Aureimonas sp. SA4125: one gene and its partners. The protein of the gene in region 1 interacts with the protein of each later gene in a pairwise test. Links are inferred from orthologs where the notes say so. Each region holds a gene or a part of one and is shown on either strand. Other genes may lie near its edges. The genes, in order: secA, Sa4125_RS18725 and ybgC.

Region 1 (10,340 bases):
CGACGCGGTTCAGGCAGGCGGCGCGCGGTAGACATAGCGATAGGCCTCGACGAAGCCGAGCTTCCGATACATGGCGAGCCCCGCCGCGTTGTCGGCCTCGACCTGCAGCCAGGCGGTACGCGCCCCCATCGCCCGCGTGTGGCGCAGAGCCGCCGTGACGATGCCGCGGCCGATGCCGCGTTGCCGCCGGTCAGCGGACACCGCGACATCGAGGACGCCGGCAAGGTCGTTGTCCCGGATCGCCAGGGCGACGGCGACCGGTCGGGCTCCCTCCTCGAGCAGAAAGAGCGCCGAGGGCGGCCGGATCAATTCGAGGATCTCGGTCAGTCCCTCCCGCAGCTCGGCCGGCCGCTCGTGTACGACCAGACTGGCTTCGATGTAGCGATGGACGTCGCCGATCGGCGTGAGCTCGGACACGACGTCGGGGTCGCAATCCGTCAGGTCGAGACCGGCAAGATCTGCCGAGAAGACGATGGATTCGCCGAAGGACGACCAGCCGAGATCGTCGAGATGCTGGACAAGCTGCGGCGGCGCCAGCGGCGACTGGCGAAACAGAAAGGGCCGACCAAAGGACTTGAACCGCGCGGCCGCACGCTCGACCCTTGCCGGAATGTCGAGATGGTCGGATCGGTCGAGCGGGTTGACCGAGTTCAGGCGCTTGGCGGGAAAACCCGCGGTCAGCCTGACCGCCCAGGTCCCGTCGAACTCCGTCTGGCTCGCGGGCCAGGCGCGAAAGCCTGCGGCCTCCAGCCGCCGGACGACGGCGAGCTGCGTCAGGTTCTCAGCTTCGATAGTCGCCATTGATCTCGACATAGTCCTTCGTCAGGTCGCAGCTGTAGACGGTCCAGCGCCCGCTGCCGAGACCGAGGGCGACATGGATCGGCACTTCCTGCCCCTTCATCACGGCCGCGGCCGAAGCTTCGCTGTAGTCCGGATCGCGCTCGCCGTTCAGCGCCACGCGAACCCCGCCGAAGGAGATCGTCAGCCGGTCGCGGTCGGCGGGCTCGCCGGCCTTGCCGACGGCCATCACGACGCGGCCCCAGTTGGCGTCCTCGCCGGCGACGGCGGTCTTGACCAGCGGCGAATTGGCGATCGACAGCGCGATGCGCTTGGCCGAGGCGTCGCTGACGGCGCCCTCCACCGTCACCTGGATCTCGTGCCGGGCGCCCTCGCCGTCCCGCGCCACCTGGCGGGCGAGATCGAGGAGCATGCCGGCGAGCGCCGAGCGGAAATCCTCCAGCCTGATATCGGCAGGATCGGAAATCTCCGGGCACCCGCGGGAAGCGGCAGCGCCGGTCGCGATGAGAAGCAGCGTGTCTGAGGTCGAGGTGTCGCTGTCGACGGTCACCGAATTGAAGCTCGGCTCGACCGCCTGCGACAGCATGGCCTGGAGCGTCGCCGCCGGCAGCGGCGCATCGGTCGCGAGGAAGGAGAGCATGGTCGCCATATCGGGCGCGATCATGCCGGCGCCCTTGGCGATGCCGTTCAGCGTGACAGTGACGCCGGCGATCTCGACCGCACGGGTTGCGAGCTTCGGATAGGTATCGGTGGTCATGATGGCGTCGGCAGCGTCGCGCCAGCGTGCGCCGGTCGCCTCCTTGGCAAGCCCTTCCAGAAGATGGCTGAACTTGGCGGCGTCGAGTGGCTCGCCGATCACCCCGGTCGAGGCGAGGAAGACCTCGTTCGAGCGGCATCCCACCGCCTCCGCCGCGGCGACCGCGGTCATCGCCGTCGTCTCGCGGCCACGCCGTCCGGTGAAGGCGTTGGCATTGCCGGAATTGACGACGATGGCGCGAACGCTGCCGCCCTTCAGGTTCTCGCGGCAGAGATCGACAGGCGCGGAAGGACATTTCGAGCGGGTGAAGACCCCGGCGATGCTGGCGGGGGCGTCCAGCACCATCATCAGAACATCGGTCCGGCCCTTGTACTTGATGCCCGCCGCGGCGGTCGCGATGCGCAGGCCCTCGATCGCCGGCAGGTTGGCATAGTCGGTCGGTGCCAGCGGCGAGATGCTTGTGCTCATGGAAGTCCCCATCCCAGTGTCATTGAAAAAGGGGCGCGCCATCGCTGGCGCGCCCGTCAGTGTCCGGCGGTGGCTGCTTACTGCGCGGGCGCCGTGGCCGGCGCGGCATCGGCGGGCGCAGCGCCCGCAGGTTCCGCGCCCTCGGCCGGCGGAGCGGAGGCGGCCTTTTCCATCGCCTCGACGGCGGTCTTCATCGCCGGATCGACGTAGACGACCTTCTGTTCCTCGCGCGCCTTCTGCACCAGGACCATGTACTTCTCGCGCATGATGACCTGACGGATCTGCTCCTTCACCGCGTCGAACTCGGGCTGCTTCTGCGGGCGCTTCTCGGTCACCTGGATGATGTGCCAGCCGAACTGCGTCTGCACGGGCTGCTGGGTATACTTGCCGACTTCGAGCGCGTAGGCGGCCGTCTCGAACGGCGGCACCATCTGGCCGGGGCCGAAGAATCCGAGATCGCCGCCCTCGGGACCCGAGGGACCGTTCGACTGCTCGGCGGCGAGCGTCATGAAGTCGGCACCGCCGTCGAGCTTCTTGATGATTGCCTCGGCCTCTTCCTTGGTCTTCACCAGGATGTGGCGGGCATGCAGTTCCTCGACCGGCTTGATCTTGGCGACCTCGGCGTCGTAGCGCGCCTTCAGCTCGTCATCGGTGATGGCGTCGACGCCCTGCTTCTGGAAATAGGCATTGTGCAAAGCGCGCTCACGCAGGAAGGCGATGCGCGCCTCGACGACCTTGTCCTTCGCGATTCCGGCCTTCTCGGCTTCCTGCGCCAGCGACTTGATGTCGATCAGCGCCGAGAGGACGGCGAGTTTGCGCTGCTCGGGCGGCAGCTTGCTGAACTGCTCGCCGAGATCCTGCGCAGCCAGGTCGAGATCGCCTGCCGTGATCGACTGGTCGCCGACCTTGGCGACGACATCGCTATCGGCGGCCAGCGACGGGACGGCCAGCGTCATCAGGGATAGGCCGGTTGCGGCGAGCAGAAGCTTGATGGTCTTGGTCATGAAGGTTCCTCGGGTCATCTCGGGGTAAGAAGCCGGCGCCCGTTGCCAGATCTTCCTGAAAACGGGTTCTGAAAGTCTTGGCTTTGCGGTCTTTTAAGGGCCGGAGCGCGCCTCTCTGCGGCGTTGACATCGCTTTGCCCCCCTCTTATCTCTCTCGCGTCGTCAAAGTCCAGCCGCGCCCCTGTCGCGACCCAGGCAGACAGGGGACGGGCCTTATGCCGGAACGATACGCAAGCCCCTGATCCTGCTGCGCAATTGGCTTCGGCAAGCCGGCATGGCGGCACTGCCTCGTGATCGGTTGGGGCAAGGTCTGGACCGCTTTGCGGCCGCTCGTCGGTAGATCCCTCCACCGGCAAGCGTCTCGATTCATCTTTAGAAAGGCCTGTTCATGGTCAGTCTCGGCGGCATCGCCCGCAAGTTGCTCGGTTCGTCGAACGATCGGGTTGTTCGACGTTTCGAGCCCTTCGTGCGGGAAATCAACGCGCTCGAGGCCTCGCTGGTAGGCTTGAGCGACGAGGCGCTGCGCGGCCGTACCGACGAGTTCCGAGCCCAGATCGCCGCCGGCACCCCGGTCGACAACCTGCTCGTTCCGGCCTTCGCGACAGTGCGCGAAGCCGCCAAGCGGGCTCTCGGCATGCGCCATTTCGACGTCCAGATGATCGGCGGCATGGTCCTGAACCGCAAGTCGATCGCCGAGATGCGGACCGGCGAGGGCAAGACCCTCGTCGCGACCCTACCCGTCTATCTCAACGCGCTTGCCGGCAAGGGCGCGCACGTCGTCACCGTGAACGACTATCTCGCCACGCGCGACGCGGAATGGATGGCCAAGGTCTATCGCTTCCTCGGAATGTCCGTCGGCATCATCACGCACGGCCTCTCGGACGACCAGCGTCGCGCCGCCTATGCCTGTGACATTACCTACGCCACCAACAACGAGCTCGGCTTCGACTACCTGCGCGACAACATGAAGTACGAGCGCGGCCAGATGGTGCAGCGCGGCCATCACTTCGCGATCGTCGACGAGGTCGACTCGATCCTGATCGACGAGGCGCGCACGCCGCTCATCATCTCCGGCCCGCTCGACGACCGATCCGATCTCTACAAGACCATCGACGCCTTCATCCCGCAGCTCGGTCCCGAGGACTACGAGCTCGACGAGAAGCAACGCCAGGTCTCGTTCACCGAGGACGGCACAGAGAAGCTCGAGCGTCTGCTGGAATCGGCGGGCCATCTCGTCGGCGCCTCGCTCTACGACATCGAGAACGTCGCGATCGTCCACCATGTGAACAACGCGCTGAAGGCCCACACGCTGTTCCAGCGCGACAAGGACTACATCGTCCGCAACGACGAGATCGTCATCATCGACGAGTTCACCGGCCGCATGATGCCGGGCCGGCGCTATTCGGAAGGCCTGCACCAGGCGCTGGAAGCCAAGGAGGGCGTCACCGTCCAGCCCGAGAACCAGACGCTCGCCTCGATCACCTTCCAGAACTATTTCCGCATGTACGAGCGTCTTGCCGGCATGACCGGCACGGCGTCGACGGAAGCGGCCGAGTTCGGCGACATCTACGGCCTCGATGTGCTGGAGATCCCGACGAACCTGCCGGTCAAGCGCATCGACGAGGACGACGAGGTCTACCGGACGGCGGACGAGAAGTTCAAGGCGATCGCCAACGAGATCAACGAGGCGGCTGGCCGCGGCCAGCCGGTCCTCGTCGGCACGACCTCGATCGAGAAGTCCGAAATGCTGGCCGAGCGGCTGGCCAAGGGCGGGCTGAAGAATTTTCAGGTGCTGAACGCCCGCTATCACGAGCAGGAGGCCTATATCGTCGCGCAGGCGGGCGTGCCCGGCGCGGTGACGATCGCCACCAACATGGCCGGTCGCGGCACCGACATCCAGCTCGGCGGCAATGCCGACATGCGCATCGAGCACGAACTGAAGGACATGCCGGAGGGCCCGGAGCGGACCGCCGCCGAGGAGGCGATCCGGACCGACATCAAGCGCCTGAAAGATCAGGCGCTGGCTGCCGGCGGCCTCTACGTTCTGGCCACCGAGCGGCACGAGTCGCGGCGCATCGACAACCAGCTGCGCGGCCGCTCCGGCCGTCAGGGCGATCCCGGCCGGTCAAAGTTCTTCCTGTCGCTGCAGGACGACCTGATGCGCATCTTCGGCTCCGAGCGCATGGACACCATGTTGACCCGGCTCGGCCTGAAGGAGGACGAGGCGATCGTCCACCCCTGGATCAACAAGGCGCTGGAGAAGGCGCAGAAGAAGGTCGAGGCGCGCAACTTCGACATCCGCAAGAACCTTCTGAAATACGACGACGTGATGAACGACCAGCGCCGCGTCATCTTCGAGCAGCGGCTCGAACTGATGGATGCGGAAGGGCTGACGGAGACGGTCACCGACATGCGCCAGGCGACCATTGAGGCCGCCGTCGCCCGACATATTCCCGAGCGCGCCTATCCCGAGCAGTGGCAGACCGCCGAGCTGCGCGAGGAGTGCCTGGAGCTTCTCAACCTCGATCTGCCGATCAAGGAATGGGCCGACGAGGAAGGCATCGACGAGACCGTCATCCGCGAACGCATCCTCGACGCCGCGGACGCCATCTTCGCCGAGAAGACCGAGCGTTTCGGGCCGGAGATGATGACCTACATCCAGCGGTCGGTCGTCCTCCAGACCATCGACCTTCTCTGGCGCGAACATCTGGTCAACCTCGATCACCTGCGCTCGGTCGTGGGTTTCCGCGGCTACGCCCAGCGCGACCCGCTGAACGAGTACAAATCGGAGGGCTTCGAGCTCTTCGAGACGATGCTCGGCCATCTGCGCGAGCGCACCACCGCGCAGCTGATGCGCGTCGAGGTCGTGCGGCAGGATGAGCAGCAGCAGTCTCAGGACGATCTGCTGCCGATGATGACGGCGCATCACATCGATGCCACGACCGGCGAGGACGATGCCACCGGCCTGTCCGCCGACAACGAGGATCCAAGCCTCTGGGGTGTCGTCGGTCGCAACGAGCCCTGCCCCTGCGGCTCGGGCAAGAAGTTCAAGCACTGCCACGGCGCTTTCGCCTGAGAGCGGGAGCCGGCAGGCGGCACGTTCAAGGACCGGGGCGGCAGCGTCCCGGTTTTTTATGCGCTGACTGAAGCGTTGCCGCCCTCGGAATGCGGGATGGAGCCGGCAACCGGCCTTGTCCCGCCTCGATCGGCGTCGCTGGCTGGGAAGTGCCGGTGGCGCGGCGCTTTCCGGCGCGGTGCCGGCAACGAAGGACGATTTGAGCGCGACGGCTTCGCTGCGGCGCTCGTCGGCCGAGCACTCCGACGGGGCAAGCCGCGGGAGGAGGTCCGCAGCCCATCCCGCGCCTTGGCGTTCGGTCGGCTCGCCATGACCATGCGAACGGCCGGCCGCCGACGCGGTCCGGCGACGCGCGGCCCGGCCGGGACTACTTCGTGAAGCCGTCGAAAACGGTCGCCTTGCGGGTCTTCAGCGGCTTGCCGAAACGGTCGAAACCTTCGCGGCGGTGCTGCTCGGCGGCATAGGCATCGGCGGTGATCGGCGTGCCGGTCTTGTAGCTGAAGGTCGAGACGGGCGCGAATTCGTGCGGCTTCATCTGCGCAAACAGCCTGTCTTCCTCGGCCTGGTCGGACAGGCGCTTGGCGGCGACCTCGACGGTCTCCTCGACCACCGGGCAGGGCCCTGCCGGCAGGAGGGTCTGGCCGGGCTCCAGCAGGGGATCGAAGACGTAGCGCTTTTCGCAGACGCCGACATTCGGCACACGCTTGGTGAGTTCGAAACGGTCCGACCCCTCCTTCAGCATCTTCCAGAACGCGTAGTGCTCGGACTGGCGATGCCGGGCAAGGTTCTTCGGTGTCATGCGGAAGGGAAAGGCCTGGATCTGGAACGAGCGCTGACCGCCGGCAAAGCTGTCACGGGCGAGCGCGTAGAGTTCCTCGACCTGCCAGTCGTCCATGGCGTAGCACCCGGACGAATTGCACGAGCCGTGGATCATCAGGTTCTGGCCGGTAAAGCCGTGCGAGCGGTCATAGGCGTTGGGATAGCCGATGTTGACGGCGAGATGGTGCTGAGAGCCCGGGTTCAACTGCGACGGCACGACGGTGTAGAAGCCCTCGGGCCCCTGGCGATCGCCTTCGGCCTTCTTGGGCCCGAGCTTTCCGGACCAGGCGCAGATCGAGTAGGTCTTCAGAAGTTCGTACTTGCCGCTCGACTTCTGCTTCCAGACCTCGAGCGCGGATTCTTCCTTGAACAGACGAACCAGGATCGGCGACGTCAGCCCCATGTCCTTGGTCTTCATCACCTTGATGAGGGCAGCGGGAACCGGCGCCTGCGGTCCCATCAGGTCGCCGAAATCGGCGCCCGGCTGACAGGCCGAGACGGCAAACAGGCTGACCGCGAGCGCGGCGGCAGTGATCAGACGTCTGACGAGCATGCCCGTCCCCCTGTTCGGCAGGGGGCTTCAACCCCGCTGCCCCTTGCATCCATCCTGCCCCACGGCCGCACAGACCGCTGGCACCAGCCCGAACCCTGGCAAACCCTTGCTCGGACTCAGACAATTTGTCTCTTGTTTTGACTCCGCGGGCCCTAACGATGCGTTAACATCGCAGCCCCGGCCGCGGAATACGCCCTTCGATCCCACAAGGACGACGCCATTGTGACGAAGGTCGAGCGGTAACGCTAGGTCACGAGCGTGGCGGTTCTGCCACGATCGCCGCAAAAGGGGACGAGCGGCCCTGGCGAACTTACAAATTCCGGCCGATCGCCAGGAACTTTTCGCGGCGTTCGCGCCGCAGCGTCGCGCCATCGCGGGGCGTCAGTTCCGCAAACGCCGCCCGGATGCGCTCTGCCGTGGTGTCGATCGCCACACCGGCATCGCGATGCGCGCCGCCGATCGGCTCGGGCACGATTTCGTCGATGACGCCGAAGCCCTTCAGGTCCTGTGCGGTGATCTTCATCGCCTGGGCAACGTCCTGCGCCCGTGTCGCGTCGCGCCAGAGGATCGAAGCGCCGGCTTCCGGCGAGATGACGCTGTAGATGGCATGCTCCAGCATCAGCACCCGGTTGGCTGCTGCCAGCGCGATGGCACCGCCCGAGCCACCCTCGCCGATGATCACCGACACGAGCGGCACCTTCAGGTTGAGGCAGGCCTCCGTCGAGCGGGCGATCGCCTCGGCCTGGCCGCGCTCCTCGGCGCCGATGCCGGGATAGGCACCGGCCGTGTCGACCAGCGTCAGGACCGGAATGCCGAAACGCTCGGCCATCTCCATGATGCGGACAGCCTTGCGGTAGCCCTCGGGGCGGGCCATGCCGAAATTGTGCTTCAGCCGGGTCTGGGTGTCAGACCCCTTCTCCTGGCCGATGATCGCGATCGACTGCCCGTCCAACCTGCCGAAGCCGGAAATGATGGCGTGGTCCTCGGCGAAGAAGCGGTCGCCGGCCAGCGGCGTGAAGTCGGTGATCATCCGCTCGACATAGTCGAGGCAATGCGGCCGGTCGGCGTGACGGGCGACCTGCGTCTTCTGCCAGGGCGTCAGCTTTCTGTAGAGGTCGAGCAAGGCATCGTGCGACCGCTTCTCGAGCCGCTGGATCTCCTCGGTGACGTCGACGCCATCCTTGTTCTCGCCGATCCCCTTCAGCGCGATGATCTGGCTTTCAAGGTCGGCGACCGGCTTTTCGAAGTCGAGATAGTTGTGCATGAGCGACCGAAGCCGTCCTTTCGACACAGGGAGATCCCCGGCACCTCTCGTGAGGTCAGCGGGGCTTGTCGGCCGCCGGCGGAAGGCGGGTCAGAGTGCGGCGCAAACTGACGATGTGCCCGCGTCTTGTCAAGAAATGCCGTCGACCGCCAGCCGGGCCGCGGTGCGGGGTCAGTCGCGGCTCGTCTCCGACAGCGGGTGATGATCGGTGACGAGGCGGATCAGGCGCTCTTCCAGGACATGGGTATAGATCTGCGTCGTCGAGATGTCGGCATGGCCGAGAAGCTCCTGCACGGCCCGGAGGTCGGCGCCGTTCTGCAGAAGATGACTGGCGAAGGCATGCCGCAGCACGTGCGGAGAAACGCGCGCAGCGGGAATCCCGGCGCGCGCCGCCAATGCCTTGAGGTCGCGGGCAAAGGCCTGGCGGGTCAGATGACCGCTTTCCGACAGAGCCGGAAACAGCCAGGGCTGCTCGGCCGGAGACGGCATGCCGGGCGCTTTCAGCGCCGCAAGCGCCTCTGCGAAACCCGCAAGCGCGTCGCGGGCACGCTCGCCGATCGGCACCATGCGCTCCTTGTCGCCCTTGCCGCGAACGATCACCAGCCGATTCTTCGGCCGGAGCACCGAACGCGGCAGGCTGACGAGTTCCGAGACGCGCAGGCCCGTCGCATAGAGAAGCTCGACGAGGGCATGCAGCCGCCGCGCGCGGGCGAGCGCCGCCCCCGTCACGTCTGGATCGGCCGCCGACGCCGCGGCGGCGTCGATCAGGCGGTCGACCTCGTCCTCGCTCATGATCTTTGGCAGCGGGCGTGCCTTGCGCGCCGTCTCGATCGGCCCGGTCGGATCATCGCCGCGCATGCCCTCGGCGTAGAGGAACTTGTAGAACTGGCGCAGCGAGGACATCCGCCGCGACTGGCTGGAGGCGGCGAAGCCACGCGCGGCGAGATCGGAGACGAAGGCCCGGATGTCGTCGCTCGATGCCGCGGCAAGGCTCGTCCCGCGGGAGCCGAGAAAGTCGCTGCTGTCGTCGAGATCGCGGCGATAGGCGGACAAGGTGTTCTCCGCAGCGCCGCGCTCCACCGCCATCATCTCGATGAAGGTCTCGATGTCGACGCCGTCACGGCTGGCGGGCCGCGCTGCCGGGCTCGGCCTGCCCTTCTCTCCACCCGTCATGGACGCAGCGGCATGATCGGCTCGCCCTCGGCGGGCGGCGGCTGCAACTGGTCGAGCGGCAGGATGATTTCGACCGGATGCTGGGCCGGCTCGACGAAGAAGACGAGCGCGGCCATGGCAGCCAGGATCAGTCCGCAAACGAGAACGAGCGTCGTCAGGAGACGGACAAGCGTTGGCATGACGACAAGGCCATTCTGACTCGAGGACACGGCGGTTCAGGTCCGCTTGAGCGGGACGCATTCGCTCCCCTTCCTTTAAAGAATGCAGCCGGTGGCGCAAGCGCGAAGCCACAACCGGCGCGGCCCCTTCCCGCCTTGACGCCAGCCCCGATTTCCTGTCTCCCAGAACAAAATTCTCCTGGGGGAAGACCACGTAGGACGATGAGGAGCGAAACCCGCCTGGACGATAACCTCGACATCGCCACGCGT
Region 2 (10,000 bases), 100 kb from region 1 along the record:
CACCAGCGGAATGCACTTGTTGCACTTGGGCATGCAGCCGATGGTTCTGAAGCAGGTTTTGACGGTGTGCGCTCCCGCCCGGCAGGCGGCTCGGAAGGCTTCTTCGTCGATATCGTGGCAGGTGCACCGGGACCGCTCGCTCATGGGGCGAACTCCCCTTCGGCGACTTCCTGGGGGCGCAGTGTGCGTCTGACGGAGGGCCAGCTTTCGCGGATCTTGTTGTGCATCTTGGTGATGGCGCTCAGTGGCTGGTTCAACAGCTTCAGGTTCACGAGGAAGACGCCGATCTGCGCCGCGGTGAGTTCGGGAGGCAGAAGCGGCCAGATGCCCGACAGCGAAATCAGCAGCAGGAAGACCAGGGAGAGCCAGAACGCGAACTCGCCGATCGCCTCGCTGACCTGTTTTGTCAGCTCGAACTTCACGCGGTTGACGTAGAGTTTCTCCTGCTCCTCGTGCAGCCGCTGGCGATTGCCCTGGGCGACCGCGGAACTGACGCCGCTGATGAGGATCATGCCCCGGTGGCTGAGGCGCTGGATGATGGCGCCGAAAGCCAGCGACGCGGCGAAGGGGACCAGCGCCGAGACCAGGAGGGCCGGCAGCATTTCCGGGGCGAGCGTCAGCTGCCAGATCAACACGGCAGGCACGCCGACGATGACGACCCAGATCTCCTTCTGGGCGAGGTCGAACAGCTTGACGACGTTGCGGCAGTCGTTGGTCGCCTTGGCGACATGGGCGCCCGCGCAGTCCTCGCCGCGGATCTCGAACCAGCGGCGCTGCACGTCGATCAGGAGACGATCGTCATACATCCGGTTGGTGACCTTCTCGACGATGTGCAGCAAGGTCAGACCGACGAAAACCGCGATCGCATAGGGAGCGTAGGCGAGAAGCTCGACGAGGCTGAACAGACGTTCGTTCTGCGAGATTTCCTGCAGCACTTCCTTCGCCAGCCATGCCTGAACGGGCGCGACGGCGGGCGAGATGATGTTCGGCAGGACCGTCAGTGCGAGAAGCCAGGGATGGGCGAGCATCAGCGCCGCCAGTTCGCGCAGGAGCGTTGCCCGGGGCGTGCGGGCGCTGCGTTGAACGGCTGAAGGTCCAGCCATGCCGATCAATCCCGTGACCCTCATGGCGGGGCCATCGCTGAGCATCCCGTCCGGATAAGACAAGGGGTCGCCATTCAGAACTTCGCCCGAATGCCGGCGAAATAGCTTTGCACCCCTTCCTGGATGTCGATCGTGCCGTCCGCCTTGCGGTTCACCCGCTCGGTCGCCGTGACGTTCTTGGCGAGGCCGTAGACCTCGTAGGTCTCGTTGATGCGGGCATTGGCAGCGAGGTCGAGAGTGAGTTCCGCATCGCGGCTGTCGCTTGCGCTGTCGCCGCCGGAGTCGATTTCCGAGAAGTAGCCGAGACCGGCAGACAGCGAGATCCTCTCGGTCGGGTCGCTCCATTGCAGGGCGAGATCGCCGAAGAAGGGCGCCTGCTCCTTGAACCGGCGCTTCGTTCCGTCGGCCTCGGTGACTTCGCTGCGCGCGAAGGTCTGTGTCGAGAAAATGACGAAGCCGCTGAGAGCGGGCACGTCGAGAGCGGCGAGGTTGGCGCGCTGGCTGAGGATCACGCCGTTCGTCCAGCCGTCGCCGACGTTCTGATACTGGTAGATCTGATCGCCGTCGTCGTTGCGCGTCCCCGTGTCGACCGTCTCCATCAGATCCTCGATCTCCCGGTGGAAGACACCGAGCGACAGTTCGAGGTCCTGCGTCCGGTAGGTGACCGAGCCGTCGAAGGCCCAGGCCCGCTCGGGATCGAGGTCCGGATTGCCGAGCAGCGTGTCGGAGTTCTGCGGGATCAGATTGTCGAACTTCGGCCGGTTGACGAGGCGCGCGACGCCGGCGTCGATCGACCATGCATCCGTCGCCTGGAAATGGACCGGAAGCGAAGGCAGGATGTCGACGACGCTGCCGCCCGCCGAGGTCCCGTCGGCAATGGCGGCATCGAGCTCGCTCGCCTCGACGCGAACGCCCGGGGCCATGGAAAACCCGTTGCCGAAGTTGATGTCGTCGAGGATGTAGCCCGCTCCGACGGTCTCGTCGATGGCATAGACCTCCTTGGCCTCGAGGGCCTGAACGACGCCGCCGACCGATTTTTCCTTTTCCTTGGTCCGATCGCGAACGCGCAGCAGCGCACCGGTCTTCACACCATGGTGGACCCCACCGAGGTCGAAGGGCATGAGGATGTCGACCTGACCGAAAGTGATCCGGTCGAGCTTGTCTTCAGTCTCCGTCTCGAACTTGTTGGTGGCCTCCGCGCCGCTGGCGGCAAAGATGCGCTTTTCCTTGTCCCTGGTCTCCGTCGTGCGGTAATGCCCGCCGCGAATCTCGAAACTCGCGCCGTCCCAGGCATCAAGGTCGTGACGCCAGGAACCGCTGAGACCGTAGGTGCGCTTCTCCTTCTCCTCGATCTCGGTCTCCGATCCATTGGCGGATCCGTCGGCCTTGAACTTGTTCTTGATCTTGTCCTTGTCCTCGTCGAGGCTGAGGATCAGCGGCTTGAGGTGGAAGGCATTGGCATCGTTCTGCCAGAGAAAGTCGGCGAGAGCGCCGACCGTCTCCATCGACTTCTCCTCGTCCTCGGACTCGGCGAGCGTCCCGGTGGCAGAGAGCTTTTCCTTGGTCTTGCCGTTGGAATTCCGGGCGCGGGTCAGGCCTGCCTGTGCGCCGAAACTTTCCGAATACATCCCGCCGCCAAGAATACCGAGGCTATAAAGCGGCAGTCCGTCGGAGCTTCCGCCCAAGGCCCCCTCGGCCTCCCAGCGCGGCGTCTCCGGAATGTCGGCAAGCTTGACCTCGATCCGGCCGGCAAGCCCATCGGCTTCCATGTCGGCCCGGCGCCCGCGGATGACCTCGACGGATTCCACGAGGCCGGACGGGAGGTTGTCGAGGTTGAACTCGCGCTTCTCGCCGCCGTCGGGCAGCACGATCCCGTCAATGGACGTGCGGGTGTATTCCTTGTCGAGGCCGAGAACCCGGGCATCCTTGTCTTCGCCCGGTGCACCGCCGGTCATCACGCCGGGCAGCCGCTTGACGAAATCCTGCGCCTGCGAGCCGCTGGGGAGGCGATCGAGCTGGCCGCGGTCGAACGTGTCGCCGACGACATAGCCGCGCTGCGCGCCTTCGCCCACGCAAAGAGGGCGCCGGTCCCCCTCTTCGCGTCTCGATCCGAGCGGCACGCAGCGATCGCTTTCGCTGTAGAGCGTGATCGGATCAAGGGCGATCGGCGCGTCTTGGGCGCTCGCACCGGTGACGACGACACCGGACAAAATTGCCCAGCCCAAAGGCTTAACTCGCCGGCACATCCGCACACCTATAACATGATTCTTGCAGTCATGTTTCGGATACGAAACATGAGTATAGGAGTCAATATAGCTGGCTTACAATTGGAATCTGTCTAAACAACACCGGCTCTGTCGGTCTGCGGCGAAGCAGACGGCGCCCTTCAGGAAAGCAAGACCGAGGCGATTGGCCGAGGTCTTGGGATCGGCAGGCCTCTTCGACACGACCGGGCGTTGACAGGCGATAGGCGAGGCATCTCGCCAGAGGTGGCAAGCCGCATGCGCGGCCCTCTTGGACATGCTCGGCGCCGACGGCCGGCCGCCTCGCGGCGCGACTTGAAACCCTTGCAGCGCATGTGGTCTCGGCGGCCTGTCACAGCACCGCAATGTTGGCGCGGCATGTGTCAACGACTTGCCACTGGATCGGACCGTCATGCTCAGGAATTTTCGAACACCACGCGCGGCGCTCGCGGTAATCCTCCTCTGTTCGGGCGCGCGTGCCGAAGACGCCGGGCACGCGACCGCCGCCGGCGACCTGAAGATCGTCCACGCCTGGACCCGGGCGGCGGACGCGGGGAGCGACGCCCTGGTCTTCATGGAGATCGAGAACGCAGGCCCGGCCGATCGCCTGATGGGCGGCAGATCGGCACGGGCCGGCTCGGTGACGGTCGTCGGACTGACGATCGTCGACGGCGACGTCGCCACGACCGCGACGGGACCTGTCGACGTGCCACCCGGCGAGATCGAGCTGGATCCGGGGGGGCTGGCCCTGGAACTGCGCGACCTCGGGGAGCCTCTCGTCGTCGGCAGCGAAATGGAGGTGATCCTCACCTTCGAGCGGGCTGGCGACGTCGTCATCCCCGTCGAGGTCGAAGCGATCGATGCCAGGCAGCATAGCCATGCCGGGCATGAACACTGAGCCGAGACGTTTGTCGGCGGCATCCGGCCGGTTGCCCTCCCTGCCCGGTGCGCATCGGGGAATCGTCACGCGGCCGTCATGCAGGTGACTTACGAAGAGGCCATCGAGCCGGCCCGAATGGGCGGTCGAACGTCTTTCCTGTTGGAGGTTTTCCATGAGCCGCGTCGCTTCGATGCTCCTCGCCGGCACTTCGCTGGCGCTCGTCACCTGCATTCCCGCTGTTGCCCAGGAGGCATTGCCGCAGGCGAGCGACAGCTATTTCACCGCCGCTGAGGCCGACCTCGCCCAGCGTCTTGCGATGCAGCCGATCACGGGTACGGCCAAGAACGTCATCATCATGGTCGGCGACGGGATGAGCGTTGCGACCGTCACGGCCGCCCGCATCCTCGACGGTCAGAAGCGCGGCGTCGACGGCGAGTCGAACAACCTCGCGGTCGACACCTTCCCTTTCATGGCGCTGGCCAAGACCTATTCGCATGACGGCCAGGTGTCCGACTCCGCGCCGACCGCGACGGCGATGCTCGCCGGCGTCAAGACGCGCAACGACGTGATCGGCGTCAACCAGACGGTCGCCGTCGGCGATTGCCCGGCCGCCCTCGCCGGCGAGGTCACCTCGATCTTCGAAATGGCCGAGGCCGCCGGCAAGGCGACCGGCGTCGTCTCGACCGCCCGCATCACCCACGCCACCCCGGCCGCGTCCTACGCGCACACGCCGGTCCGCGACTGGGAAAGCGACAAGGACATTTCGGAAGAGGGCAAGGCCGCCGGCTGCAAGGACGTCGCCGACCAGCTCGTCAACTGGACCGCCGGCGACGGCTTCGAGGTCGCCCTGGGCGGCGGTCGCGCCTACTTCATGCCGGCCGAAATGGCCGATCCGGAAGACGCCGAGAAGACCGGCCGCCGCACCGACAAGCGTGACCTCACCGCCGAATGGACCGCCAAGTCCAACAACAACGTCTTCGTCTTCGACCAGAAGGGCTTCGACGCCGTCGACGTCGCCTCGGGCGCCAAGGTGCTCGGCCTCTTCGACATGAGCCACATGGAGTACGAGGCCGACCGGGCCAAGGACGCCGCGGGCGAACCCTCGCTGGCCGAGATGACCACGATGGCGATCGACCGTCTGGCGCAGAACGACACGGGCTACGTCCTGATGATCGAAGGCGGCCGCATCGACCACGCCCACCATGCCGGCAACGCCCAGCGCGCCCTGGAAGACACGCTCGCCTTCGACGCCGCGGTCAAGGCCGTGCTGGAGAAGACCAACCGCGAGGACACGCTGCTCGTCGTCACCGCCGACCACGGCCACACGATGACGATCAACGGCTATCCCAAGCGCGGCAACCCGATCTTCGGCAAGGTCGTCAATGTCGACGACGAGCCGGAGCTGGCCGGCGACGGCAAGCCCTACACGACCCTGAGCTATGCCAACGGCCCCGGCGCCTACTTCCCGCCGGTCGGCAAGGACGAGGACAAGTCGAAGGCGCAGCCCGCTGGCCTGCGCCCCGATCTCAGCGACGTCGACACCACGACGATGGATTACCTCCAGCCGGCCACCGTGCCGTTGTCGAGCGAGACCCATGCCGGCGACGACGTCGCCGTCTACGCCTGGGGTCCCTATGCGCACCTCTTCCACGGCACGGTCGAGCAGAACTATGTCTACCACGTGCTGAGCCACGCTTCGGGCCTCGGCAAGAAGCAGTAAGGCGCGATCAAGGAGAGGATCGGCGGCCCCGCTTGCGGTGCTGCTCGACCTTCGAGGGCCGCCGGTCTCCCTGACCGGCGGCTTCGACATTCGCGGAGGCAAGACAGATGCTCGACAGACGCCGCTTCCTCATCTCGCTCGCGCTTGTCGGCACCGCCGGACCCATGGCCGTTGCGCCCGCCGCCGTGCCAACCATCGCGTTCGGCGATCTCTACGAGCGCCAGACCGTGTTCTCGCAGCGCGCGAAAGACCTCGAAGGCCAGACGATCGAGATGCTCGGCTTCATGGCGCCGCCGCTGAAGGCGGAATCGCGGTTCTTCGTGCTGACGCGGATGCCGATGTCCGTCTGCCCCTTCTGCGAGACGGAGGCCGACTGGCCGAGCGACATCATCGTCGTCTACACCGAGGATCCGATCAGCGTCGTGCCCTTCAACTTCCCGATCCGCGTCACCGGCACGCTCGAGCTCGGGACGACGAAGGATCCGGAAATGGGCTTCGTCAGCCGCGTCCGGCTTCAGAATGCCGACTTCGAACGGGTCGGATGACCGCCCCGCAGCTCACTGCCGAGGGAATCGTCGTCCGCTATGCCGATTCCGGCGGGACCGATATCGCCGTCCTCGACAGCGTCTCCTTCGCGCCCATGCCCGGCTCCCTCGTCGCCATCACCGGGCCGTCGGGTTCCGGCAAGTCGACGCTTCTCAGCGTCCTGTCCGGCCTCGTGCGACCGCAAGCGGGGCGCGTCAGCGTGGCAGGCGCGGACATCTCCGCCTTGTCGGAGGCCCGCCGCGACCGCTGGCGGCGCGACACGGTCGGGCTCGTCTTCCAGAGCTTCCACCTGATCGACGAGCTCAGCCCGCGCGACAACGTCGTCGTCGCCGCCTGGTTCGACCGCCTGTCGGCCAGGCCGTTCCATGCCCGCGCGGATCAGCTTCTCGAACGACTCGGCGTTCCCACGCGCCGCAAGACGCTGAAGGGTTTTTCCCGCGGCGAGAGGCAGCGCGTCGCGATCGCGCGGGCTCTCCTCTTCGACCCGCCCCTCATTCTCGCCGACGAGCCGACGGCAAGCCTCGACAGCCTTTCCGGCCGAGAGGTCGCGACCCTGCTCCGGGCCCTCGCCCATGACGAGGGGCGGACAGTCGTGACGGTCACGCACGACCCCGCGCTGATCGCGGTCGCCGACGTCGTCCACGAGCTGGCGCAGGGGCAACTTCGCCAGAGGCCCGCGCCGTGAACCCGTTTCCGATCGTCAAGACCCTCTACGACAGCAACCGCGCGACCATCCTTCTCTTCATCGGGCTGGTCGCGCTCGCGGTCGCGCTCGGCGTCGCCGTCTCAGCGCAGGAGCGCGCGCTGCGGCAGGGCAGCGCCAGGGCCGCCGATCGCTTCGACCTGATCGTCGCGGCACCGGGAAGCCAGACGGACATTTTGATGAATGTCGTCTACCTCCAGCCCTCGGCCGTGGAGCTTCTGGCCCCGGAGACCGTGGCAAGACTGCTCGCCGAGCCCAAGGCGACGCTCGCCGCCCCGATCGCCTTCGGCGATTCGGTCGCCGGCTTCTCCGTCGTCGGCACGACCGCCGCCTTCGTCGACAGGCTCTCGGGCCCCCTCGCCGAGGGCCGGTCCTTTGCGGCGGAGACGGAGGCGGTCGTCGGCTTTGCCTCGCCCTATCCGATGGGCGCGACGCTTCGGCCCGCGCACGGCCATGGCGCGGCCGCCGAGGGGCCGCACGATTCACGGCTGATGGTCGTCGGCCGCATGGCTCGGACGGGCACGCCCTGGGACACCGCCATCGTCGTTCCCGTCGAGCAGAACTGGCGTGTCCACGGCCTGCCGACGGGGCATCCGCCGGGAGAGACGCGGATCGGCCCGCCCTTCGACTCGGCCTTCCTCCCGGGCGTTCCGGCCGTCGTCCTATCGCCCGATACGGTGCCGTCGGCCTATGGCCTGAGGAGCGCCTACCGGTCGGAAGTGACGACGGCCTTCTTCCCGGCCGAGGTGCTCGTGCAACTCTATGCCGTTCTCGGCGACATGCGGTCGGTGATGGACATACTGACCTTCACGACGCAACTCCTCGTCGTCGCCGCCATCCTCGCCGGCCTGATGGCGCTCATCCAGCTCCAGACCGAGCGCCTGGCGGTCCTGAGGGCACTCGGCGCCTCGCGTTGGTACATCTTCGCCGTCGTCTGGACCGGCGTGACGGCGATGATCGCGATCGGTTCCGTCATCGGCATCCTCATCGGCTACGGCCTGGCCCAGATCCTGTCGATCGTCATCACCCGCGAGACCGGCATCGCCATGACCCCGACCCTCGGCAAACCCGAGCTGATCCTCGCCGCCCTCGTGGTTGCCGTCGGCGGGCTCGTCGCGCTCCTGCCCGCCGCTCTGCTGCATCGGCGTCCCCTGGCCGAAACGCTGCGCGGCTAGAACACGTCGATCGGCGGGGTGACGTTCGCATCACGCTCGAAGGGTGCCGGCGAGACGGTGCGCCGAGCGGCGCCTGCCGTATGCTGGTTCAGGCCGCGAGTTCGGCTGCGATGGTGCCGCCGACGTCGCGCGCGGTCCGGGAAACGCCGATGAGGGTTGCGGAGGCCGGACCCGTCCAGTCACCATAGCCAAGCAGCCAGACACGAGGATCGGCCACCGATCGGGCCCCGTTCGTCGCCACGCGGCCGTCGTCACCGACGATCCCGAGCGGGCGGAGGTGATCGAGATTGGGCCGGAAGCCGGTGCACCAGATGACCGCGTCCACCGCCGTCCGCGTGCCATCGCGCCAGACCACGCCGTCCGGGGTGAACCGGGCGAAGGGCCGCACGGCGTGGAGCACGCCGCGCGCGCGCGCCGCCTGCACGGGAGGTACCATCACCACGTTGCCGAGCCCGCCCTCGCCCGTGGACGGTTCGCGTCCCTCGCGGGCGGCCCGGAAACGCTCCGTGGCGCGTTCGAAGAGGACCCGGCCATCGACGTCGTCGGGCAAAAAGAGGGGCGGCTCGGGCGTGACCCAGATCGCGTCGGCGACGAGGGACACTTCCGCCAGGATCTGCGCGCCCGAATTGCCGCCGCCAACGACGAGGACGGTCTTGCCGCGAAAGCGATCGGGAGAACGGTAGTCGGCGGAATGGAGCTGCTCGCCGTTGAATTCAGCCTGTCCCGGATAGGGCGGGAAAAAGGGGGCTTCCAGCGTGCCTGTCGCGCTGACCACGATGCGGGTGTTCCACCGCCGCTCGTTCGATGAGACCACCAGGCCGTCAGACCCGGCCTCGACGGATCGCACCCGGACGCAACGTTCGATCGGAAGGGCGTAGCGTGCCTCGTAGGCGGCGAGGTAGGCGATCACGTCGTCCCGCGTCGGATTGCCGGGGGTCGTCGGTTCCGGCATCGGCCATCCCGGCAGCGAGCTGTAGCCCGCCGGCGAGAACAGCCGAAGCGAATCCCAGCCGTGGCGCCAGGCGCCGCCCGCGCTGGGCTCGGCGTCGAGGAGGACGAAGTCGAGCTTTGCCCGGCGCAGGTAATAGGCGATCGCCAGGCCCGCCTGTCCGGCCCCGATGACGACGACGTCGCGCAGCGGCCCGCTCATGAGACGACCGGGAGCCAGAGCCACAGAGCGACGAGCGTCGCGAGCAGGACCGGCGGGGTGATGACGAGCCCCACCTTCATGTACTGGCCCCAGGTGATGGTCTGGCCCTTGCCGGCGAGGACGTGAAGCCAGAGGAGGGTCGCCAGCGAGCCGATCGGCGTAAACTTCGGACCGAGATCGTTGCCGATGACGTTGGCATAGACCATCAGCTCCTGCGTCAGCGGATCGAGGGTCGCGCGGTCGATGGCGAGCGCGCCGACGAGGGTGGCCGGGAGGTTGTTCATGACCGAGGCGAGCACGGCCACGGCGAAGCCGCTGCCGATGGTGGCCACGAACGTCCCCTGCGCACCCAGCCAGACGAGAAGGCCGGCGGCTATGTCGGTAAGGCCGGCATTTCCGAGGCCGTAGACCACCAGATACATGCCGATGGAGAACAGCACGATCTGCCAGGGCGCCTCGCGCAGCACCTTGGTCAGCGGA
Region 3 (9,940 bases), 3.0 Mb from region 1 along the record:
GGGCTTGAGAAATCCGGCTACTCGACCTTGCCGATGGCGAAGAACATGGTCTCGCCCGAGGAGTCGTCGACGCCGTCATTGTCGGTGACGACATAGCCCGTGCCGTCCTTGTCGATGGCAAAGCCCTCGACCTTGTCGACGACGTAGCCGCCGTTCTTCTTGAGGTCCGGCATGAGGTCGCGCACCTCTTCCTTCTTCACGGTCGGCAGGTCGCCGCCGAGCTTGGCCGGCTGCAGCTCGGAAACCGCGACGCGGTAGAGCTTCTTCAGCTTCGCCGCCGCGCCGATGAGGTTGTCGCGCTCGACGAGGATGATGTTGTCACCCTGTACGGTGATCTCGGACAGGCCGACCCAGCCGCTTTCGGTCTGCTCCAGGGGATAGCGAACGGCGCCCCATTCCTTGGCCTTGATGTCGTAGGAGAGGAGCTTGGCCGTCCCCTTCGGGTCGTCCTTCCATTCGCGCTGCATGGCGACCCAGAGCACGTCGCCGATCTTGGCGATGCCTTCCGCGCCGAAACGCGTCTCGCCGGCCAGAAGCTCGGCCGGGAAGGCGATCTCTTCCTTGATCTCGCCCTTGGCGTTCACACGGTAGAGCGCATGCGGCGTCAGCTTGGCGGCGTCGCCCTCCGATGCCAGCCAGAAACCGCCGTCGCCATCGGGCGTGATGCCCTCGATGTCGAGCTTCTGCGCCGCGGTACCGTCGCGGGTGACGGGAAGCGCCTTGGTGATCTCGGCCGGCCGCTTCGTCGCGTCGATGGTGAAGATCGCCGGCTGCGAGCGATAGAAGCTGTCGCTGACGGCGTAGAGCGTGCCGGCCGTCTCGGGGTCGGCGGCAAGGCCGGAAAGGGCGCCCCAGCCGATCGGCTGGCCATCGACTTCGGTCGAGACGATCTGCGGATAGGCCGCCGGCCCTTCCGACCTCTCGTAGATCATGACATGCGAGCGCGCGCCGCCGTCCTCGCCAAGGTCCGCCTCGTTGGCGCTGACGAAGAGGTTGCGCGAGGGGATCGCGATCCCGCCTTCCGGCGAGACGCCCGACGGCAGCAGTTGCAGGAGTTCGGGCTCGGCGCCGGTATCCTTGTAGACGGCGACCAGCGAAGCTCGCTCGGCGAGGACGAAGATCAGCGTATCCTCGCCGAACTTGCCGACTTCCAGGCCCTCCGGCTCGATGCCCTTGGCCCGCGAGCGCTTGTCCGGATAGTGGCCGGCCATGACGGCCGCCTTTTCGAGCGACGCGCCGCTCTCGTAGAGCACGGTGCCATCCTTGTTCCAGATGGTGAAGGAGCGCGAGCCGCCCTCGTAGTCGCCTTCGTTCGCGGCGACGAAGCGGTTGTCGTCGAGCCACTTGGCGGCGTCGGGCTCGCGAAGCCGACCCTTCTGGCTGCCGGTGAAATCGAACTTGCCGTCGGAGACCGTGTCGATCTTGTCGAGGTCGACGGAGCCGGCGGAGAAGTGGCCGGTGACTTTCGCGGTGTTGCCGTCGATCACGACGAAGGCGTTGTTCTCCTGCAGCGACAGAACGATTTCGTTCCGGTCGTTGAAGGCAATGAATTCCGGCTCTGGATCGGTCGGCGCGACGTCGGAAAGTTTGGTGACGTCCACGCGCTTCAGGCTGCCGCAATCGGCGACGCCATCCTTCAGGTCGAAAATAACGACATCGCCGGCGGGCAGCTGCGGGATCGCGCCATCGTTGAGATCCTCGTCACGCTCGTTCTCGATGGCGACGGCGACAAGCGTGCCCTCCTTCGAGGCGGCGACGGAATCGGGCTGGCCGCCGAGATCACAGGTGGCCTCCACGGTCTTCGTCGCGATGTCGACGATGGCGAGCTTCCCGGAAGGCTCCGTCTTGGACTGGGAAGTGTTGACGCCGACGAGCGCCTTTGTCCCGACGACCGTTACCGAGGTCGGCTCGCCGTCGAGCGAGAGGAAGCCACCGGCCTTGGGGGCTTTCGGGTCGGCGATGTCGACGAAACCGATGCCGCCGAGCGGGCTGTCGCTGTAGATGAGCGTCATGCCGTCCGGCGTCGCGGTGATGATCTCAGATGACGACGTCGACTTCTGGTCCTTGTCGGCCGGAATGTTCTCGGCGACCGCAAAGGAGGCCACGCGGTTGAACATCGGCGCGGCGGACGCGGCCAGCGCGGTCGATGCGAGCAGCAGGGCAGCGAGCGAGGCGGTCTTGGCGATCATCGGAGCTCTCGAAAAGGATTGGGGAGCCTTCCTAAACAGCTGACTGTTACACGGGGATGACAGCCCCGATCGCCGCATCCGCGGGCTCCAGACGATGACAACGCCGCTTCGATGCCTTACCGGAACGCCATGAACACCGAACTTTCCGGCTGGCTCACCGATGACGGCCACTGTCTCGACGTGCGGGTCTATTTCGAGGACACGGACTTCTCCGGTGTCGTCTATCACGCCCGCTATCTGCACTTCCTCGAGCGCGGTCGCACCGATTTCCTCCGCCTGAAGGGGATCGGGCATCGCGCCCTGGCGGAGGGTGCCTACGGCGAGCCGATGGCCTTCGCCGTGCGCCAGATGTCGATCGAGTTCCTGCGCCCGGCCCGGATCGACGACGTGCTTCGCGTCGAGACCCGCACCGAGCTTCTCGGCGGCGCCCGGATCATCCTCACCCAGCGCATCCTTCGCGGCGACGACGTCCTGATCGAGGCGAAGGTGAAGGTCGCCGTGATCTCGCCGGATGGTCGCCCGCGCCGGATGCCGGAAGCCGTCTCGGCGATCCTCGCCCGTCCCGCCGCCTCTCCCTGAATCGCCAGGTCCGCCACTCCCGCAACGGCAGTGCAGCATTCACGTCAACGATTGCTTAAGGTTAATGCTGTTTGAATGCAGGGGCCCGGGACTGCCGGTGACGCATGCCATTCTTTCGCTTGATTCAAATTGTGTAGAACGGTCGGGTCATCGGCAGCACAGAGCATTAAGAGCGCGAAGGCGGTTCGATCGCCCCGACGGGGATGATCGAGCATTTCCCTGTTGCGTGTGCGAACAGCCTGCCCGGCAACCGGGCTTTGAGATTTCGAGGGTCTAGCAAATGAACGAGATCGCCCAGAGCGCTCTTGCGGCACCCGAAGCGACGGTCTCGCTCTGGCATCTTTTCTGGCAGGCCGGCTTCATCGTCAAGGCTGTCATGCTGGGCCTGCTTGGCGCGTCCGTCTGGACCTGGGCGATCATCATCGACAAGTCGATGCGCTTTGGAAGTTTCCGCCGGCAGCTGAACACCTTCGAAAACAATTTCTGGTCCGGCCAGTCGCTCGAGGAGCTCTATCACACGCTCTCCGAGAAGAAGACGACGGGCATGGGCGCGCTCTTCGTCGCCGCGATGCGGGAATGGAAAAAATCCTTCGAGAAGGGGGCCCGCTCGCCGATCGGCCTGCACACCCGCATCGAAAAGGCGCTCGATGTGACGCTGGCCCGCGAGATGGACGGGCTGGAATCGCGCCTCGGCTTCCTCGCCACCATCGGCTCGGCCGCGCCCTTCATCGGCTTGTTCGGTACGGTGGTCGGCATCATGACGTCGTTCCAGGCGATCGCCGCCTCCAAGCAGACGAACCTTGCCGTCGTCGCGCCGGGTATCGCCGAGGCGCTGCTCGCCACGGCGATCGGCCTCGTGGCCGCCATCCCCGCGGTCATCGCCTACAACAAGCTGTCTGCCGATGCCGGCAAGCTCGGCATGCGGCTCGAGGCCTTTGCCGACGAGTTCTCCGCCATTCTGTCGCGCCAGATCGACGAGCGCACCACGACCCGCTGAGCCGAACACGCACGACGACGCCGCGTTCCGGCGCCGCAGAAACCGACCGGAGCACTGCCGCTTCGGAACTCAGGAGCCGATCGATATGGGCATGTCCACAGGCGGAGCGGCATCGGGCGGTTCGCGCCGGCGCAGGAGCCGTAAGCGGGCACTGATGAGCGAGATCAACGTGACGCCGATGGTCGACGTCATGCTGGTGCTGCTCATCATCTTCATGGTCGCCGCGCCGCTTCTGACGGTCGGCGTTCCGCTCGAACTTCCGAAGACACAGGCCAAGGCGCTCAACGCCGAGAAGACGCCGATCACCGTCGCGGTGAAGTCGGATGGGCAGATCTACATCCAGGAAGAGACCTATCCGATCGAGGAACTGGTCTCCAAGCTCACCGAAATCGCCAAGGCCGGCTACGAGGAGCGCATCTTCGTGCGCGCCGACCGCGCCGTCGACTACGGCACGGTCATGCAGGTGATGTCGCGCATCTCGCTCGCAGGCTTCACCAATATCGGTCTCGTGACCGATCAAGAGACGACGAGCTGATCGGCTGAGATGAAGTCCGGTGTCGCCACCTCCGCTGTCCTGCACGTCGCAGCCCTTACCCTGGGGCTGTGGTCGTCGTCGTCTCCGCCGTCTCTCGACGCGACCTATGCCGAGGCGCTGCCGGTCGAGATCGTCATGTCGAACGCCTTCGAGGGCGTGAAAGGCGAAAAGACCGCGCCGATTTCCGACGCGCCGGCCCCGACCCCGACGCAGCGGCCCGAGACCTTGCCCATGCCGGCGGAAAACGTCGGCGACAACGAGGCGGATCTGAAGACGCCGCCGACCCCCGACAAGACGAACAACCAGACGCCGCAGACCGGCGCGCCGAAGCCGGCAGCACGGCCCGAGGTCAAGCCGGTCGAGGCGCCGAAGGTCGCCGAGACGCCGCCGCCGCCGGAGCCGACGCCCGAGCCGCCGAAGGTTGCCGAAACGCCGCCACCGGCGCCGACGCCTGAGCCGGTTCCGGTCAAGACCGAGACACCGACGGAAACCACGCCCGAGATCGACCCGCTGGCCGAGATGATCGCCGCCGCCAAGGACGACGAGCCGAAGCCCGATCCGGAGCCGAAGCCAGATCCGGCCCCCGCGCATGTTCCGGTGCCGCAGGCGAAGCCGAAGCCGCCGGCGCCCGTCAAGGTCGCCGAGGCGAAGGCCGCCGACGCCAAGCCGGCCGCGGAGAAACCCGCTCCGGCCAAGCCTTCCAAGGCGCGCGACGCCGACGCGGCGGCCGACAGCGATTCCGACGCGCCGTCCGATTTCGAGGCGATGGCGGCTGCCGCGATCAACAAGCAGAAGGCCGCCGGTGGCGGCGCCAAACGGTCCAACCAGCAGGCTTCGCTCGGCAGCGAGCGGACGACGGGCACGAAACTGTCGCGCAGCCAGCTCGGCGAGATCCAGGGGCTTCTCAACGAGCAGATGCGGCGTTGCTATTCGGTGCCGGGCGGCGGCACCGAAGGCGACGAGATGAAGGTCTCGATCCGCATCCAGTTCGATCCCTCGGGCGCCATCGTCGGCGCGCCGGACATCGTCGCCGGCGGCGGTGGCTCGGGCGCCGCCCGCATCGCGGCGGAGGCTGCGGTGCGCGCCATCAGGCGTTGCGCGCCCTTCAACCTTCCGGCGGAGATGTATGCCGGGGGCTGGGAGGACACGACCCTCAATTTCGACCCCAGCGCCATGTACTGATTTTTCCGATCCATCGCCGCGGCGAGCCACGGACGGCCGGAGCGGCTCGGGCAAGGCCCGCCACGCCGCCAGCGTCCCGAATGCAACGAAGGTCCCGACATGAAATTTGACTTCAAGGCGGCGCTGGCCGCCATCGCACTCCTGATCGGCGGCACGTTGATGCCGGCCCAGGCGGCGATCAACATCGACATCACCAGCGGCAACGTCGATCCCCTGCCGATCGCCATCAACCAGTTCCAGGCCAAGGGTCAGGTCGGCGCGCAGATCATGCAGGTCGTCAATGCCGACCTGAAGCGGTCCGGCCTGTTTGCCCCGATCGACCCCGCCGCCTTCATCCAGAAGGATCTGGGCCCCGACGTCGCGCCGCGCTTTGCCGACTGGACCGTCATCAACGCCCAGGCGATCGTCACCGGCAAGGTCACGCCGGAGGCCGACGGCCGCCTGCGCGTCGAGTTCCGGCTCTGGGACACCTTCGCCGGCACGCAGCTCGACGGCCAGCAGTTCTACACGACGCCCGACAACTGGCGCCGCGTCGCGCACATCATCGCCGACGCGATCTACGAGCGGCTGACGGGCGAGAAGGGCTATTTCGACACGCGCGTCGTCTTCGTCTCGGAAAGCGGACCGAAGACGCAGCGCGTCAAGCGTCTGGCGATCATGGACCAGGACGGCGCCAACGTGAACTACCTCTCCGACGGCAGCGACCTCGTCCTGACCCCGCGCTTTTCGCCGAGCCGCCAGGAAATCACCTACATGTCCTTCGGCAAGTCGGAGCCGCGGGTCTATCTCCTGCAGCTCGAGACCGGCCAGCGCGAGGTCGTCGGCAACTTTCCCGGCATGACGTTCGCGCCGCGCTTCTCGCCGGACGGGCAGAAGGTGGTGATGAGCCTGCAGCAGGACGGCAACGCCAATCTCTACGCCATGGACCTGCGGTCGCGCGCCACGACCCGGCTGACCTCGACCACGGCCATCGATACCTCGCCGTCCTTCTCGCCCGACGGCGCCCGCATCGTGTTCGAAAGCGATCGCGGCGGCCGGCCGCAGCTCTACATCATGGGCGCCGACGGCGGGGGCCAGCAGCGCGTCTCCTTCGGCGACGGCTCCTACTCGACCCCCGTCTGGTCGCCGCGCGGCGACCTCATCGCCTTCACCAAGCAGACCGGCGGCCAGTTCCAGATCGGCGTCATGCGCCCGGATGGCTCGGGCGAGCGCATTCTCACCTCCGGCTTTCACAACGAGGGCCCGACATGGGCGCCGAACGGGCGGGTGCTGATGTTCTTCCGTGATCCACAGGGCGGCACCGGACCGCAGCTCTATTCGATCGACCTCACCGGCCGCAACGAGCAGAAGGTGACGACGCCCGGATACGCGTCCGACCCTGCCTGGTCGCCCTCGCGCGAGTAGCCGCAGGGATCTGGAGATCCCAGGACGGCGTTGCCCCGCTGCAACAACCCGGCAGGGAAAAACGGCATCCCAGACGACGGAGGCGGTCCCCACGAGAACCGCCTTCGTCTCGACTCAAACCCTGTCCAGCCATTGCCCTGGCCTCGTGCTGCATCAGCGATGGTTTCCGAGCGTTTACTTCGCTTTAAGGTCGATTAGGGTAAACGTCTTCCAACACGAATTCATCTGATTTGAAGGAGCTGGCCATGAGCCGGATCGCCGTATTGGCCCATAGCCGCATCGCACTCGCCCTGATGGCGGCCCTCGCCCTGGCCGGTTGCGCCAAGAAGAACGGCGGCCTGCCGGACAACGCGAACGGCCTCGGCCTCAACGGCGCCAACGGTGGCTTGGGTGGCGCCGGCGGCGTCGGTGGTTCTGCCGCACCGGGCACCAGCCAGGACTTCACCGTCAATGTCGGCGACCGCATCTTCTTCGACACCGACTCCTCGGTCGTCCGCGCCGATGCGCAGCAGACCCTGACGGCCCAGGCGCGCTGGCTGAACCAGTATTCGCAGTATTCGATCACCGTCGAGGGCCATGCCGACGAGCGCGGAACCCGCGAGTACAACCTTGCGCTCGGCGCGCGCCGCGCTTCGGCAACCCGCGATTTCCTCACCCGTCAGGGCGTCGCAGCGGCCCGCATGCGCACCATCTCCTACGGCAAGGAACGTCCGGTCGCCGTCTGCGACGACATCTCCTGCTGGTCGCAGAACCGCCGCGCCGTCACCGTCCTCAACGGCGCCGGCAGCTGACCGGCTTAACCACGCTCCTCATCGAATGATGCCGGCGGCCCTTCGGGGCCGCTTTCGTTTGCCGGGGCTCAATATCGCGTGCCGGATCTGCAGCAGGGATCTGCAGCAGGGATCTGCAGCAGGGATCTGCGGCAGGAATGCAACGGGGCACACTTTGGCCGCACTGCATTGCCCATGCTGGCCTGCGAGCGTCCGCCCGCGTAAGGAGAGGGCGCAGAGGCCCTCGGTGGCGGACGAGAGAGGACGAATTGCCCATGACGATGCTGACCCTGACCCGCTTCATGGCGACTGCGGCGGTCCTGATGACGGCCGCCCTTCCGGCCCACGCCCTGAAGCTGCCCCTCGACTTCGGCACGATGTCCGCGCCCCATCGCGCAGCTCCAGCCGCCCCTGCCGCACGCGTCGACGCACCGGTGCTTTACGCCCAGGCGAGCGATCCGGTGCAGCGCATCAACCAGCTGGAAGAGGACAACCGCCGGCTGAACGGCAAGCTCGAGGAACTGTCCTTCCAGGTGCTGCAGCTGCAGGAACAGCTGCGCAAGACGCAGGAGGACAACGAGTTCCGTTTCCAGGATTTGGAAGGAAAAGGCGAAAAGAGGACCGAGGCCGCACCGGCCCCTGCCGCGGCACCCACCGCCACCGCTGGACTGCCCTCCACTGCTCCGGCCGCTTCCGACACGGTGGCCTCGACCTCCGCGCCCACCGCCGGCAGCGGCGACGAGATCGGCGGTCTCCTCAGCGGGGGTCTCGACACCACCGGCCTTGGCACATCGGGGGCAACGCCTCCGGCGGCACCGGCGGCCGGGTCGACCACCGTCGCCTCGATCAAGCCCGGCAGCGAGGGCGAACTCTACGGCCTTGCCTACAATTACATGCTCGCCGGCGACTACAATCTCGCCGAGAACGCCTTCCGCCAGTATGCCGACACCTATCCCGATGCGGCGGATGCCCCGGATGCCCAGTACTGGCTCGGCGAAAGTCTGTTCCAGCAGGCGAAATACACCGATGCCGCCGAGGTCTTCCTGACCGCGCAGAAGACCCACCCGAAGAGCCCGAAGGCGCCGGAGATGATGCTGAAGCTCGGCATGTCGCTCGCCAAGCTCGACAACCGCGACACGGCCTGCGTCACCTTCAAGGAAGTCGCCAAGCGCTATCCGCAGATGAGCGCCAACGTGAAGAAGAAGCTGCAGGCGGAAGCGGCCGCCAGCAACTGCTGACGCTTGGCTCCGCCGCCGCCCGCCTCGACGGCTCTCTGCGGCGAAGTCTGTCGCTTCTGGGCCCGGGACCGCAGGGGGTCGTTCTTGCCGTTTCCGGCGGGCCGGACTCGCTGGCGCTGATGCGGGCAGCCGCGACCCTCGGCGCCCGCCGAGCCGATCTCGCCTTCCACGTCGTCACGATCGATCACGCCCTTCGCCCAGAATCGTCGGCGGAAGCCCTGGCCGTCGGAAAGGCCGCGGCCGACCTCGGTCTCCCCCACCTCGTTCGCCGCTGGACCGGTGCCAATCCTGGGGGAAATCTCCAGGGCAGGGCGCGCGCGGGACGATATGCGCTTCTTGCCGAGGCCGCGCGGGAAGTGGGTGCCGCGGCGGTCATGACCGGCCATCACCAGGACGACCAGATCGAGACGCATTTTCTGGCCGCCGCCAGGCAGGCCGGCAATCGCGGTCTTGCCGGAATGCGGGCTGAGCGCGCCCTGGCGCCGGGGCTCGTCCTGCTGCGCCCCTTTCTCGATATCCCCGGCGCGGCGCTGAAGGCTGCCGTGTGCGGCCTCGACCCCGTCGACGATCCGAGCAATCGCGATCCCCGCTTCGACCGTGCCCGCCTGCGCCATGTCCTTGCCGAGAGGGGTTTCGACCGGGCCGCCGTCCTCCAGGCGATTGCCGGTCATGCCGCGACGCGCGATGCGGCCGACCAACGGCTCGCCGCGGCTTTGGCCCGCCTGCAGGCGAGTGGGCAGTTCTCTCTTTGCCCGCTCGGAACGCTCCGTCTCGATCGCAGCGCACTTGCCGATATCGGCGGCGAGACGGCGATCGACCTCGTCGGTCGCGTCCTGCGCGTCGTCGGCGCCGGCGACTATCCGCCAGCCCATGGCGCGACGGCGCGCCTGCTCGAAAGGCTTCAAGGCGGCATCGGACGCCCTGTCGCGGCGACGCTCGGCGGCGCAAGCGTTGCCGGAACGCAGATGCTGGTCTTTGCGCGCGAATATGGTCGCGCCGGGCCGCCACCCGCCGCGATCGTCCCCGGCGGCCCGACCGTCTTCGAC

Evidence for each region.
Region 2: the proteins of secA (region 1) and Sa4125_RS18725 interact in binary tests that used the Escherichia coli proteins (3 or more experiments, as listed by UniProt). The link is inferred for Aureimonas sp. SA4125 from one-to-one orthologs.
Region 3: the proteins of secA (region 1) and ybgC interact in binary tests that used the Escherichia coli proteins (3 or more experiments, as listed by UniProt). The link is inferred for Aureimonas sp. SA4125 from one-to-one orthologs.

What each region holds. Positions count from the first base shown.
Region 1 is NZ_AP025032.1:3,841,129-3,851,468, forward strand. What follows is about bases 3,059-6,303. They hold secA (preprotein translocase subunit SecA), read left to right. Parts: upstream 3,059-3,415; coding sequence 3,416-6,103; downstream 6,104-6,303. Also shown: Sa4125_RS18210 (GNAT family N-acetyltransferase), read right to left, coding at 10-801; bifunctional glutamate N-acetyltransferase/amino-acid acetyltransferase ArgJ, read right to left, coding at 782-2,023; Sa4125_RS18220 (peptidylprolyl isomerase), read right to left, coding at 2,101-3,027; Sa4125_RS18230 (murein L,D-transpeptidase family protein), read right to left, coding at 6,471-7,475; Sa4125_RS18235 (acetyl-CoA carboxylase carboxyltransferase subunit alpha), read right to left, coding at 7,786-8,739; Sa4125_RS18240 (site-specific tyrosine recombinase XerD), read right to left, coding at 8,911-9,912; Sa4125_RS18245 (hypothetical protein), read right to left, coding at 9,909-10,091; Sa4125_RS18250 (shikimate kinase), read left to right, coding at 10,293-10,340. UniProt on the Escherichia coli protein: Required for protein export, interacts with the SecYEG preprotein conducting channel.
Region 2 is NZ_AP025032.1:3,942,484-3,952,483, forward strand. Bases 3,768-6,672 are described here. They hold Sa4125_RS18725 (alkaline phosphatase), read left to right. Parts: upstream 3,768-4,398; coding sequence 4,399-5,946; downstream 5,947-6,672. Other genes in these bases: Sa4125_RS18720 (copper chaperone PCu(A)C), read left to right, coding at 3,768-4,244; Sa4125_RS18730 (hypothetical protein), read left to right, coding at 6,054-6,491; Sa4125_RS18735 (ABC transporter ATP-binding protein), read left to right, coding at 6,488-6,672. In the rest of the region: Sa4125_RS18710 (hypothetical protein), read right to left, coding at 141-1,103; Sa4125_RS18715 (TonB-dependent receptor), read right to left, coding at 1,178-3,328; more of Sa4125_RS18720, read left to right, coding at 3,759-3,767; more of Sa4125_RS18735, read left to right, coding at 6,673-7,177; Sa4125_RS18740 (ABC transporter permease), read left to right, coding at 7,174-8,370; Sa4125_RS18745 (ArsO family NAD(P)H-dependent flavin-containing monooxygenase), read right to left, coding at 8,459-9,520; Sa4125_RS18750 (arsenic transporter), read right to left, coding at 9,517-10,000.
Region 3 is NZ_AP025032.1:835,083-845,022, forward strand. Bases 1,199-4,043 are described here. They hold ybgC (tol-pal system-associated acyl-CoA thioesterase), read left to right. Parts: upstream 1,199-2,318; coding sequence 2,319-2,768; downstream 2,769-4,043. Other genes in these bases: Sa4125_RS03830 (esterase-like activity of phytase family protein), read right to left, coding at 1,199-2,189; tolQ (protein TolQ), read left to right, coding at 3,058-3,765; tolR (protein TolR), read left to right, coding at 3,851-4,043. In the rest of the region: more of Sa4125_RS03830, read right to left, coding at 18-1,198; more of tolR, read left to right, coding at 4,044-4,300; Sa4125_RS03850 (hypothetical protein), read left to right, coding at 4,310-5,482; Tol-Pal system beta propeller repeat protein TolB, read left to right, coding at 5,642-6,886; peptidoglycan-associated lipoprotein Pal, read left to right, coding at 7,132-7,677; tol-pal system protein YbgF, read left to right, coding at 7,932-8,894; Sa4125_RS24130 (hypothetical protein), read right to left, coding at 8,828-9,799; Sa4125_RS03875 (hypothetical protein), read left to right, coding at 9,860-9,940.